DNA from 4 places in the Paenibacillus sp. J22FR5 genome. Region 3 is predicted to be linked to each of the others. Evidence: riboswitches for the same ligand, from Rfam matches in the RefSeq annotation. Region 3 holds a riboswitch; each other region holds the start of a gene.

Region 1 (3,388 bases), on a different contig from region 3:
GCACGGATTTGTTCGATCATGCCAATCCCCCCAATTCCCTTACATTACCATGTGGCTTAGCGTGCCCTGAATGGGGAAAAAGCATACAACCCATTGTTGTATGCCTGAAAGGACGATTGGATGATCGGAAAGCCAATGGGAATCTATCCGGGAATCACTAACTGCCGGCAGCACGCAATCGGATCACATAATTACGTTCAAACTGATCGGCAGATAAAGGGGCAGCCAATAAGTAACCCTGTACCTGATCACATCCATGGCTTTTAAGAAAATCAAATTGTGCTCTCGTTTCTACTCCCTCTGCAATAATGTCTAGCTGCAAACTGCGTGCCACAGCAATAATAGCAATTAGGAAGGAATTATTCGATGGCGAGTTAGACAGGCTTTGGACGAAGGTTTTATCGATTTTCAGTGTACGAATGGGGAATTTATGCAAATAATTGATGGACGAGTATCCTGTCCCGAAATCATCAATCGCGATTCGGAATCCCTGATGATGCAAAGCATGCAGCTTCTCAATCATGCAGAACCGATTCATTTCCATGCTCTCTGTAATTTCGAGTTCCACGTACTGCGGCTCAAGGTCATTTTCATGTAAAATGTCAATCAACGACTGGACAAATGTTTCTTGATGAAATTGAACAGGGGATACATTAACAGAAATAGTCACGCCTTGCAGCCCCGTATCATGCCATTTTTTCATCTGTTTGGTGGCCGTTCGCATTACCCATTCGCCGATGGCTTCGATTTGATGGGATTCTTCGGCTATGGGGATAAACACCTCAGGCGGTATGTTTCCTAACTGTTTACTCTCCCAGCGGAGTAACGCTTCGATCCCTCTAAGATCACCCGTTTGGATATCAAATATGGGCTGATACACAAGGGAGAGTTCATTATTTTCTATCGATTCTCGCAAATATTGTTCAAATACAATGCGTTGGGCATATTTCGTTTTCATATCTTGATTGAACAAATAGTAATTGTTTCGCCCTTGCTCCTTGGCTGCATACATGGCTTGATCTGCATGTTTGAGTAAAAGCGCTGGCAACTCTCCATCATAGGGATATATCGAAATGCCAATATTCGTAGACACATAAATATCTTTTCCATCAATACGCAAAGGTTTTTCCAACAACGTGATGATGTTCTTAGCCTGTTTCGTAATCGTATCTCCATTCCCAAGAGGCATCAGGATGACAAATTCATCCCCGCTCAGTCGGAAAGCCGAGCTATTATCAGGCAAATGACTCGAAATGATAGCGGAAAATTGCTGCAAAATCTGATCGCCAACCTGATGACCGAAGGAATCATTGATCCATTTGAAACGATAAATATCCAGAAACATAACGCCTACGGTCTCATGATGTTGCTGTGCGCGATGTAAAGCACGTTGGAAAAGTTCATTGAATTGATTGCGATTAGGCAATCCGGTCAAATGATCGAAGTAAGCTAACTGATGTATGAGTTCTTCCGATTTCCTTTTCTCGGTTAAGTCCCTCAGATAGGCGGTATAAATCGTTTTCCCCCTATAAACCATATCCGTTATGATAAGTTCTGCCGGAAATTTGCTTCTGTTCGAGCGGTAGGCCATGATTTCCATACGTCTGCCAATAATGGAATCAGCCTGCTGGCTTAACAGGTGATATAGGTTAGCAGCATCTCGTCCATCTTGATCGAAAGGAAAGAGGAGATTGAATAGCGTAAGCTTAAGCGCTTCTTTGCGCGTATATCCGAATATGGATTCTGCCGCAGGATTGAATTCTATGATCCAGCCCTGAGATTTAAACATGAAGATGCAATCAATCGTTGATTCTAAAATAGAAGCTTTGAGAGAAATCTGCTCAGCCAATCGTCGCTCCGCAGAGAGAGAGTTGATAAAACGGATTGCGAAAATGATGGCAAGCAGCATAATGATGAACGAAAACAGGCCGAGAGCGAAATGGTAACGATCCATTAGCGAATGTTGCATGAATGCCTCCCTATGTTCTCCTACAATAGAAAAAAGGATCATCCCGAATAAAAGGATCATCCCTTTGATACTCGGCAACCTGTCAACCGTAGCATTCCATTTGGAATGCGTTAGGCCATGGCTTTGCGTCTCATCGTTTCCGATGATTTGCCCTTTTCGATTTGGTCTTCAACTGTACCTCTGTACCCATTTAATCCGCTACTATTTAACCATTATAGAGTAGTGAAAAATTACCTGTATATAGCGATAAATATGGTCTTTTGTCGAATTCAATAAAGAAAGATTAAGTCCAACCATTTTTTTACTTTATAGGTAAAAACAATTCATGAATTAGAACCTCCATGGACGTTGGATTTTTTATTTCGAATCGCAAGCATCTTTCTGCGTCCAGTTCCAACCCAAACAGCAGCTTCATCCATCCTAAAGCATGACGACTGAGTACCACTCCACTACTCCTGTAAATCTAAGATTGACGTAACGGTATAAACCCCCTATACTGACCATGATTCTCATTCTCAAAATAAGCTTGATTTAACCCAAAGAGGGCACAACAGATATGTTAAAAAAGAAACAAATTGTTCGTTTGATAGCGATCCTTCTGGTCGTTTGTTCGATTGTTTTAACATGGCAATGGTTTGATTCGAAGGAATGGCTCCGCGATGTAGGGCTGCTTTTCCATCAACCGAAGTGGCTGATTTTCATGATTATCGTCTACCTGACTTCCTTTCTTCTCAAAACGGCAGGCTGGCGAATCTATGCGGGACAAGATGTGAAATTCGCGGTCTATTTTCATGCCATTAGCTACAGCTTGCTCGTGAACCATGTGTTGCCGGTCAAGGTGGGAGATGGTGTTCGTACTGGCTTATTCATGAAGTATGGCGGGAAGTCATGGGAGGACGCACTTCATTCCGTAGCGGTTATGCGTCTGCTCGATATGCTGGTGCTTGCAGGTATTGGGGGCATCGGCATTGTCCGCATGGGTTTGCCATCTTCATGGATTTGGGTGACTCTGCTGGCTTGCGGCATCGTGTTTCTCGCGACCGCTCATTATTTGCCTGTGATTCGAAGAATCCCATTTGTCGTCAAACACTCATCCTATTTCCAGCTGAAAATGCTTTCGGGCAAAGGGCTCGTCATCCTGGGCTTCATTACGCTAAGTTGGGTGTTGGAAGCGGGTGTTATCTTGGCTGTTGTCCAAATAATTGGATTGCAACAGGGGAGTATTTCACTCGTATGGGCCAATAGTATGACGATTGCAGGACAAATCTTTCATATTACACCTGGGGGCATCGGCACCTATGAAAGTACCATGAGCGGTTCGCTCGTCTTACTGGGTGTAGATGGGAAAGATGCGTATAGGGCGGCGCTGTTGTCGCATACGTTCAAATTTCTTTTTGCCTATTCGTTAGGCGGCTACTC
Region 2 (3,388 bases), on a different contig from region 3:
CTTAGATTACGCGAACGCAGAAGGTGCTGAAGGGCTGCTTAAGCAGCTCGAAGGCATCCCCTGTTATGTAAAGGTAGGAATGCAGCTGTTTTATGCTGCAGGTCCTACCTTTGTCGCGAGTCTGAAGGATCGCGGCTATAAGGTTTTCCTCGATGTGAAGATGCATGACATTCCGAACACGGTCAAGGGCGGCGCGGAGAGCGTGACGCGCCTTGGGGTTGATGTGTTCAATGTGCATGCAGCTGGAGGTAAGCACATGATGGAAGCCGCCTTGGAGGGTGTCGACAAGGGGCTAGCATTAGGAGCAGCACGCCCGATTGTGATCGGCGTGACGCAATTAACCAGCACCTCGCAGCAGGTGCTCAATGACGAGATCGGCCTCGTCGGTACGACCGAGCAGGCTGTCATCCGTTACGCTCGATTGGCGCATGCTGCGGGGCTTCAAGGGGTTGTCGCGTCACCGCTTGAGGTGACAGCGATTAAGGCGGCGTGCGGTGACGGCTTCGTCACCGTGACGCCAGGCATCCGCCCCGCGGGGGCCGACGTGGGTGACCAGTCGCGCATCATGACGCCGGCTGAGGCATTCGCGCAAGGGACGGACTACGTCGTGATCGGACGTCCGATCACAGGCGCAGCGGACCCGAGAGCTGCGATTGAAGCGATTATTGATTCAATCGTGTAGGTTTTGCAGGAGCTTTTCGATGTGAAAATGAAAGGAACGGTGAGCATATGAGTAAGCTCGAAACAATCGCGGAGCATATTGCCGCGTCGTTATTAGATATAGAAGCAGTGGCGCTTCGTCCACAGCAGCCTTTTACATGGACATCCGGACTTAAATCTCCGATTTATTGTGATAATCGTTTGACAATGTCTCACCCAGCCATTCGCGAAGCAATTGCCGATGGGTTCGTCGCATTGATCAAAGAGAAATTCCCTGAAGCTGAGGTTGTTGCTGGAACAGCTACAGCTGGGATTCCCCATGCAGCTTGGGTTGCTCAGAAGCTTGGTCTTCCGATGATCTACATCCGCGATAAAGCGAAAGGCCACGGTAAAGAGAACCTGATCGAAGGTTCCGTGAAGCCAGGTCAGAAGGTCATCGTGATCGAAGATCTGATTTCCACTGGAGGCAGCTCACTGAAAGCGGCAGTTGCCGTTAAAGATGCGGGAGCTGTTGCGCTAGGCGTACTTGCGATTTTCTCTTATCAATTGGATAAAGCAACGGATGCATTCGCGGCGGCTGACATGCCCCTACACACACTTTCTAACTATTCAATCTTGCTTGAAGTTGCATTGGAAAAAGGGAAGATTCAGGAATCCGATATGGAACTACTACGTTCATGGAGAGTCAATCCTTCCGCATACGGGGTATAAACGTTTAAAGATAAATAAAGATGAAAATTGACGAAATATGTAGGATGCCTCTATACTAGAAATGTGCTTGGTTGTATCCTGCCAGCAGCGAAATGGCAAATGACGCGAAAGCGACAGACGCAAAGCTATAGGGGCTAATCGGCTTCGGCCGGACGCTTGCCAGCTACCGAACGCATAGAGGAGGAAATAACGTGAACATCAATAGTATGCTTACTGCTATTAATAGTGGTGATGGGTTGAAGCAAGCTATAGGCATTCAGTTGTTAAGTAAAACGAACGACACGCAAGTAAGCCTAACGACTACATTAATACAAGATTTCGCGAAAAGCCAAGCGCAGGTTACCGCTCCAGCGGCCCCACACGTAGGTGCTAATCTTGACATTCGCGTCTAATAAGAAGAAGCTCTACCTTTTCGCAAAGGTGAGCTTCTTTTTTCGTCTATGGTTGCTTTGTTAACATTTGAATGAACGCTTGCAGGGGCTGGGACATCCATTTTTTCGGATGAAGCACTAATTGTAAGTCCATGGTAAGCTGCGAATGCTTAAATGGCAGCTCTATGAGCTTGCCCATATCCAGCTCACTAGCTACGGTGATACGTGGCAGTAAGGCGAGCCCCAGGCCGCTCATGACACAGTGTTTAATCGTTTCTACATTGCCTAATTCGAAGCCGATTTGCAGGGCGACAGCATTGTCCTTGAGTAACCGTTCAAACTTTGCTCGGTAGATGCACCCCTCTTCGGTGACGATGAATTCCGTATTCCCAAGGTCGGAGAGCTGAATTTGCGTTTGCTGAGCTAATGGGTGTTCCAATGGAGCAATGAGCACGAGTTGTTCTTCTCTGACAGTTGTACAGCTGAGAGAGGGATCCGCTGGATACTGATCTAGTAAAAGACCGATATCATAGTCCCCTTCTTTTACCTTGGTGAGAATTGATGTTTCGCTGTCAGGGAAAAGCTGGATACTTAGTTCGGGATAAAGCTGTTTCAGTTCATGGAGAAAAGGCGGCAAATAATACGCTGCCAGCGAATTGATCGTACCAATAGTCAACGTACCGCTTACTTGGCTTGCGATCATTTCTTTGGATTGATCATAGAGCTCCAGCATTTGCAGAGTCAGAACTAACAAGCTTTCTCCAGGTGGTGTAAGGCGCAGTTGTCGACCATATCGCTCGAATAGCGGAACACCATATTCACGTTCCAGTTTCTGAATTTGCATCGTAATACTTGATTGTGCATAGCCCAATTCTTCTGCTGCACGTGTGAAGCTTTTCCTGCGTGCAACCTCTCGAAAGGTTCGGAAATAAGTCAGATCCATGTATGGCCTCACTTTAATATCAAAATTTTTGATGAGTTCTATCATTTATTATAGCTAACTATGATACAGAGTTCCATGCTAAAGTAAATGTACAAACAAATGAGGCAGGGAGATGGTTATTTTGCTAAGAGAAAAAGACCTACAGGGGATTTATGTACCAATCATCACTCCTTTTGATGAAGAGTTTGAAGTGGACGCGGCATCCTTTTACAATCAGGCTTATAACTTGTTTCAAGATGAAATAGATGGATTAGTTGTCAATGGGACAACAGGAGAATCGCCAACCATTACGAAAGACGAGCTGGGCGTCTTGTTCGCTACCGCACAAGCGGCACGTGACGCAGCGCATACCGAAGTACCGCTCATTGTGGGGACAGGAACAAACGATACGTTATCTACGGTTAGAAAAACAGAAGAAGCAGGCAAACTTGGAGCAGAAGCTGCGCTCGTTGTGGTTCCTTACTACAATCGGCCTAGTCAGCAGGGGATTATTGAACATTTCCGCCGGGTAGCGCGCGTTGGTGTGCCCGTCATTCTATATGATGTACCGCATCGTACTGGTGTGACATTAGAGTTAGATACGGTGCGTACCATACTCGAGATCGACGGCGTTATTGGCATGAAAGACAGCACACCCAACACAGGGCTGGTCACGGAATTAACTCTCTTAGGCTCTAAGCCTGTCCTTTGCGGTGAAGATACA
Region 3 (3,388 bases):
CGATCCGGCAGCCGTCAAATCTGCATAAGAAACCACTTCTGCACGAATAAATCCACGTTCGAAATCCGTATGAATCACGCCAGCCGCTTGTGGAGCCTTCGTTCCTTTGCGGATCGTCCATGCTCTAACTTCTTGAACACCAGCTGTGAAATACGTGTACAAGCCAAGTTTTCTATACGCTGCTTTGATCAATCTATTCAAGCCGGACTCTTGAAGTCCCAACTCTTCCAGGAACATGGCTTTTTCTTCGTCTTCCAGCTCAGCAATTTCGGATTCAACCTTTGCGCTAATGGAAACGACTTCGTTGTTTTCTTTTTCAGCGAATTCCTTCACAATTTTAACGTATGCATTGTCGTCCGCAGTTGCAACTTCATCTTCACTCACGTTTGCCGCGTAGAGCACTGGCTTCATCGTTAGCAAATGAAGATCGCGAACTAGAAGACGCTCATCTTCTGTCAAATCCAAGCTGCGTGCTGGCATATCATTATATAAGGCTTCTTTGATTCGTTCCAAACACTCAACCTCAGCTACCACTTTCTTGTCGCCGCCTTTGAGGTTTTTGCGTGAACGCTCGATCTTTTTATCAACCGACTCAATGTCTGCCAAAATCAATTCAAGATTAATCGTCTCGATGTCACCAATCGGATCGACTTTCCCAGAAACGTGAGTAATATTATCATCCTCAAAACAACGTACAACATGCACAATCGCATCGACTTCACGGATGTGTGCAAGAAATTTATTTCCAAGGCCCTCGCCTTTGCTCGCACCCTTAACCAAACCCGCAATGTCAACGAATTCGAAGGCCGTCGGCACGATGCTCTTAGGCACAACGATTTCTACCAGCTTCTGCAATCTCTCGTCTGGTACTTCTACTACCCCAACATTCGGATCGATCGTACAGAACGGATAATTCGCAGATTCTGCCCCCGCCTGTGTAATTGCATTAAACAATGTCGATTTTCCTACGTTCGGTAGACCGACGATACCTGCTTTCAAAGCCATTGTCGTTACAACTCCTTAATTTTCGAAAATCATCCTTCTTATTATATAGTACTTGGAGGGCAAAAAAAAGCCTGCAAGCTATCGATTCGCCGCAGACTTTTTTTCCATTGCTATTTTGAACTCATCATCCCGCTTCTGCACGAAGTACGTTTCGATCTGATTACGCAAAATAAAACCGCGCAGCGCATTGCTTTGTTCCGCAGGAACGCTTTCGAAGCTGGCGCCATAATAGTAGCTGTCCTCCAGCTTTTCTTTCCTTATAATTTCCAACATACACGGCATCTCGAAGCCTAGATCCAGCTGGACTTGAAGTAGACACTTTTTATGAAGAATGGCATCTATCATGGAATTATCATTGATGCTAAAACCAAGTCCGTTTATTGAAATATTCTTGATGGAAATTTCGATGGGATTTTCAAGTTGATGCTGCGCTTTTTGTGTTTTATTCTGAAACCCTGAAATCTGACCTAAGTTCTTCACGTTCACCCGTGGAAACTCCCGTTTCTCCGAAAACTTCTTCCGATTCTCAGGCGGATTGATCACAATGAGGGAACCAGGCTCTCTGGCTACGACGGTCGTATGAAAAACGAATAGACCCGATTTGGTGTATAACGTCATTTTCGCTTTATCTCCAAGCTGAAAAACATCATATTCCGGCAGCTCGATCTCCATAATGTCTCCTTGCGCATAGGTAAGAATACCTGTTGACACGAAATCATCCTTGGCTAGAACTGCTCGGCAATCGATCAATACTTCCGCATCGTATCCTTCTTTACTCCCATACCGCTTCAAAGCATCTTGCTTCATTGCCATGCTCACCTGCACCTCTCCCAGTAATGATGGATTCCCCAGCGCATTTCTGCACAAAATAGACTGCCCCCCATTCAGGAGCAGCCTATCACCTTAATCAATAAAAGCATCGATTGTCGGTAACCAGGCTGCCATAGTTCATTAGAACCGTAGACCCTCAGCTTTGCGTCCTTGCTTTTCAGCAAGTTTGCCTTTGTCTAACCCTGCTATGAAATTTATATTCGTTCATCGTATATGGTCTAAAAGACCCACTGTTATAACCATTATACGTAGCCCAGGTACTTCTTTCAACTAAAATCCTTGCATGAGCCCTATTTTTATTGTATGAATGTGTAGTGGAATGAATATCCACAGGTTTATAAGTTATCCACATTGTTATCCACAGCTTGTTAACAACGAATATTTGTTCGGATTTTTATGCACATGTGGATAAACTATTATTGCGAGGTGTCCCCTCTGTGGATGAACATATTCCCTGGATGAGAGAAGCGATTGGAGAGGCTCTTAAAGCCGAAGCCATCCGTGAAGTACCGATCGGTGCGATCGTCGTCCATCAAGGTCAAATCATAGGCCGCGGCTATAATTTACGTGAAACAACCCTGGATCCTCTCGCGCATGCGGAGATGATTGCGATTAAACAAGCGAGTGAGCATTTGCAGGCTTGGCGCCTTTTGGACTGCCAACTCTACGTGACGTTGGAGCCTTGTCCGATGTGTGCTGGTGCAATCGTGCAAGCCCGCATTCCGCAGGTGATTTACGGTACCGTGGATCCGAAAGCAGGCTGTGCGGGAACGTTGATGAACTTACTGCAGGAGGACCGGTTCAATCACCGTGTCGATGTGGTTAGCGGCGTTTTGCAAGAGGAGTGTTCCACGATGTTAACGCAGTTTTTCCGGAAGTTACGGGGAAAAGCTTAGGTCTAGAGTTTAGAGCGGCTTTCCGGCTATAATGCCCCTGCTAGCTCTACGAGCTTACTCATCGTATTCCAATTACGGGTTGTCGTTTGATCCCCGAGTTTCTGAATGTTGCTAGCTAACTTAGAATCCAACACACTTTGCCGGAACAGAAAATAAATGGTGCGGTCCCGTATCTGAAATTCATCCACTTCGTTTTGGCCTTTGGCTAAGATGTCGCTGAATTCCTGCGGGGCTTCTTCCGTTAGCACGGAGATTTGAATGCTCTCCCCTTCAGACAAAGCATCCACGTCATAGGGGCACTCGTTAACGATTTGTGCGAGTTCCTCGGCTGTACGTAAAATAACCGTTGGCGCCACGCCAACAGCTTCGCTGATTGCTTTTTCGATGAGCTGTCTTAGCGTCTCCCCTGCCTCCTCTGAAGCGAACAGCACATTACCGCTTTGCAAATATGTCTGAACATGTGCAAGTCCTGCGGCCTCCAACGTCTTTTTCAAATCGGCCATCTTGATCTTGTTCTTACCTCCTACATTAATCCCACGCAGAAAACCAACATAAACCGTCATTTCGGTATCCTCCCTTACTTTAATTTAAACGAACGAACGACGAAGAAAATAATCGTGCTTATCATAACCAGCAGGATGAAGCCTAAGATCCAT
Region 4 (3,388 bases), on a different contig from region 3:
CGTTTTGAACGGCCATTATCCGACATACTCCACCAGTTCCAACGGCAACCCATCGGGATCGGCGAAAAACGTGTAACGATTCCCCGTGATGGGATCCATCCGTACCGGCTCAACCGCGATACCCTTACTTTCTAACTCTCCTACACTTTGATCCATATCAGTAACAACAAAGGCCAAATGCCGAAGCCCCCGCGCCTCTGGTTGATTAACACGTGCTGGCGGATCTGGGAACGAGAACAATTCTATCTCTTGCTCCGTTTGCCCAATACGTAAATCTAATTTATACGAGTTCCTTTCGGCGCGATACGTTTCCTGAATGACCGTGAGTCCAAGTAAATCAACATAAAAATGCTTAGAACGCTCGTAATTCGAACATATAATCGCAACGTGATGAATCTGCTTAAGTTCCATTTGCATATACCTCCTTACAAAGAAAAACCGCATGCTGGGCTGCTCCCATCCTGCGGCTTGTTCTCTTATTTTACCCTGCTGCTTGCATCGTTTCAACAATTTTGTGCAGAACCTCGTCAGCATGGGCATATTCCACTTGGCAAGTGCCTGCTGCATGGTGCCCGCCTCCACCATTTTGGAGCATCAAATCACCAATGTTCGTTCGTGCTGTACGATTCACAATGCTGTGACCACAAGCGAATACGCAGTTTTGTTTATTTCGGCCATCTACGATCCAAATTGACGTGTTTTGCTCCGGATAGAGCGCATAGACCATAAAACGATTGCCTGGGTAAATAGTCTCCACATCGCGAAGATCCGTAATAATAACATTCCCCTCTACCCGCGTGTACGTTTGCAGCATATCCCGGTAAAGAGCATCCAATTCAAAATAGCGAGCTACACGCTCTTTCACATCCGGCAGTTCCATAATTTCACTAACGGACTTCGTTGCACAATGTTCAACTAGATCTTCCATGAGCTGATAGTTGCTGATTCGGTAATCCCGATAGCGTCCTAAACCTGTACGAGCATCCATGATAAAAGAGAGCAAATCCCATCCACTCGGGTTCAAAATATCTTCCTTGCTAAACTGCGCGGAATCCGCTTTGTCCACGCCTTGCATGATATCGTCGATGTCACCGAAGGTTTCTTTCCCTCCATAGTAATCGTAGACTACGCGTGCAGCGCTTGGAGCAAGTCGAGTTTCTCCCTTAAATTTAATAGATTCCCCCATCCGTGTGAGTTCACTGGAGTGATGATCGAACCATAACCCGCAGCCTGCGACATAGGGCACATTGGCCAAAATATCATTTTCGGTTACTTCAATCAGCCCGTCCTGCATATCTTTGGGATGGACAAATTTCATTTCATCCACCATGTTTAATTGTTTGAAGAGCATCGCGCATACTAAACCATCAAAATCGGAACGTGTGATCAATCTCATGCCATGCATCTCCCTCAATATAGTCCCTAAGAACTACTCATTGTAATGGTCATATTATATCAGCTAGTGTCGATAGGTGACAATGAGAAAATCACTAATAACAGCCATTCAACGCTATACGAACGCAAAAAAAAGAGCAATTCGCCTAGATAGGCTGAACCGCTCTTAATTTGGATGATAAACATTGAAATAGTCTAGTTAAAAAGCCTTCGATTTGAGCCATTGGGGGCATTTTCACCGAAAGTTTCACTTCGCCCTTCCAGTAGAAGATGAGAATGCTATTGTTTCTTCCGTGAAACATTTCGACATCCCAACAGGCTTCATTTAATGCGTATTCTTCCCGATTGATCATGAGTTTAGGGCCATCCGTGGATGGCACCAAACGTGCAACATGGTTGCCGCATAATGATGTCGCTTTTTGTTCCTCATGCAATTGATTTTCCGATTTCATACCCTAGGGCCTCCTTAGTACAATTTGTTCAAATTACTTTGTTATGACATAGAAAAACCCCACCGTTGTGAACCGACACGAGGGGTTCTAATGTGAATTCCCAATCGTTCGGCGGCTGGCTGGCTGCTTATCCTTTTCAGGAGAAGTAAGGCCCCTGTAGCTTTGCGTCACTGGCTTTCGCCAGCTTTGCCTTTTCGAGATAACGTTCTTGATACATGATAGATGACTATTAATCTATTATAGCTATATTCTCAAGGATAAGGGAAGATGATTTGAAATCGAATAGTTCCCAGGAACTATTTTTGCGAAATTCATCAAAAAGTTTGCATTTTCGACGTTATTTTTACCGAATTTTGACGTTTTGTGCCTCTCCAATAGAAAATGGAGCCTACCAATGATAAAAAAGCAATCAAGAGGAAGAGTGTAGTCCCGCCATACGATACTAACAAAAAGCCACCAATCCACGGTCCCATAAAGTGACCAATGTTCGTTAGTGTTTGAGCGCCATAGTACGTGCCACGCATTTGTTCAGGTGCAAGCTTATCAATCAACATGTTCGCGGCAGGATAATTCAGAATTTCACCGAATGTGAAGATCCCCATCGAAATAATGAGCCATGTGAGCGAGTGCGAGAAGGCAAAGCCTATATCACCTAGTGCAAACATCAGGTTGCCAACGACAATAGCTGTTAATGGTGAGTACTTCTCCGCCCATTTCCCCAACGGGATCTGCATGGCAATGACGACAATCGCATTGGCGCTCATGAGAATCGCAAACATTTTGACCCCATTGGCAAAATCCCTTTGAAGGTACTGCGATAAAGTCACCATAACCTGCGAATATCCAATTGCACCGATAATGCCCCCGATAATATACAAACGGAAGGTCACATCCTTACGAATGACGCCTAGTGCCGAACGGAACGTAACGAGAGCCTTCTTCTCGCCTTCAATTTTTTTAATGCCGAACTTAATGAGAAGTGCGTATAACGTGACACCATAAATTAAATAGATGATACCTGTAAGCAGGAAAGGCAAAGCTCCGTTCATTGTCGCAAAGAATGCTCCCAATAATGGACCTACCGCCACACCCACGTTAATCGCCATGTATCGGAGCGAAAACACCTGTAATCTTTTGGCTGGCTCCGTTAAATCTGCCATTAAGGCTTGCGACACAGGCTCATAGAAAGAGCGACAAAGTCCATTCAGCATATTGAGCAGCATAAACAAGACCGGTAATTTGACAACCCCGAAACCAAGGAAAACGAATCCCCACCCGAAGAGTGCCGCGAGCATAATTACACGTCGACCAAAGCGGTCCGACAAAGTGCCACCGACAAAACCACCGAAAGTTCCAGCTAAAGCACCCATGCCAATTACAATTCCAATGAGCCCTGGGCTCATATCCGAATGCTTAGCCAAATAAATAGCAAGGAACGGCAAACTCATGGAAGAGGCAGCTCGAGCCATAACCGTGCCCAAAATTAGCGTATGTACAATAGGATGATAGGAATGAAGAAAACTGCGAATTCGATTCATAGA

Evidence for each region. A riboswitch is a leader RNA that binds a small molecule or an ion and turns the genes downstream of it on or off. The one in region 3 is predicted to bind cyclic di-GMP.
Region 1: linked by a shared signal. The riboswitch ahead of AC58P7_RS19990 (putative bifunctional diguanylate cyclase/phosphodiesterase) and the one ahead of AC58P7_RS20785 (PilZ domain-containing protein) in region 3 are both predicted to bind cyclic di-GMP.
Region 2: linked by a shared signal. The riboswitch ahead of AC58P7_RS07300 (putative motility protein) and the one ahead of AC58P7_RS20785 (PilZ domain-containing protein) in region 3 are both predicted to bind cyclic di-GMP.
Region 4: linked by a shared signal. The riboswitch ahead of AC58P7_RS01600 (hypothetical protein) and the one ahead of AC58P7_RS20785 (PilZ domain-containing protein) in region 3 are both predicted to bind cyclic di-GMP.

The regions. Positions count from the first base shown of each region.
Region 1 is NZ_JCAUAN010000016.1:92,466-95,853, reverse strand. Features, by position in the region: gene AC58P7_RS19995 (spore germination protein) at 1-20, opposite strand, end outside; gene AC58P7_RS19990 (putative bifunctional diguanylate cyclase/phosphodiesterase) at 158-1,969, opposite strand; cyclic di-GMP riboswitch class I at 2,040-2,131, opposite strand; gene AC58P7_RS19985 (lysylphosphatidylglycerol synthase transmembrane domain-containing protein) at 2,526-3,388, shown strand, end outside.
Region 2 is NZ_JCAUAN010000003.1:231,852-235,239, forward strand. Features, by position in the region: gene pyrF (orotidine-5'-phosphate decarboxylase) at 1-682, shown strand, start outside; gene pyrE (orotate phosphoribosyltransferase) at 730-1,371, shown strand; cyclic di-GMP riboswitch class I at 1,456-1,542, shown strand; gene AC58P7_RS07300 (putative motility protein) at 1,563-1,763, shown strand; gene AC58P7_RS07305 (LysR family transcriptional regulator) at 1,810-2,685, opposite strand; gene dapA (4-hydroxy-tetrahydrodipicolinate synthase) at 2,798-3,388, shown strand, end outside.
Region 3 is NZ_JCAUAN010000017.1:125,811-129,198, forward strand. Features, by position in the region: gene ychF (redox-regulated ATPase YchF) at 1-1,005, opposite strand, end outside; gene AC58P7_RS20785 (PilZ domain-containing protein) at 1,084-1,818, opposite strand; cyclic di-GMP riboswitch class I at 1,931-2,017, opposite strand; gene tadA (tRNA adenosine(34) deaminase TadA) at 2,295-2,732, shown strand; gene AC58P7_RS20795 (DUF1697 domain-containing protein) at 2,759-3,295, opposite strand; gene AC58P7_RS20800 (DUF1648 domain-containing protein) at 3,310-3,388, opposite strand, start outside.
Region 4 is NZ_JCAUAN010000001.1:314,518-317,905, reverse strand. Features, by position in the region: gene gloA2 (SMU1112c/YaeR family gloxylase I-like metalloprotein) at 16-411, opposite strand; gene AC58P7_RS01605 (exopolyphosphatase) at 482-1,396, opposite strand; gene AC58P7_RS01600 (hypothetical protein) at 1,542-1,847, opposite strand; cyclic di-GMP riboswitch class I at 1,955-2,048, opposite strand; gene AC58P7_RS01595 (MDR family MFS transporter) at 2,162-3,385, opposite strand.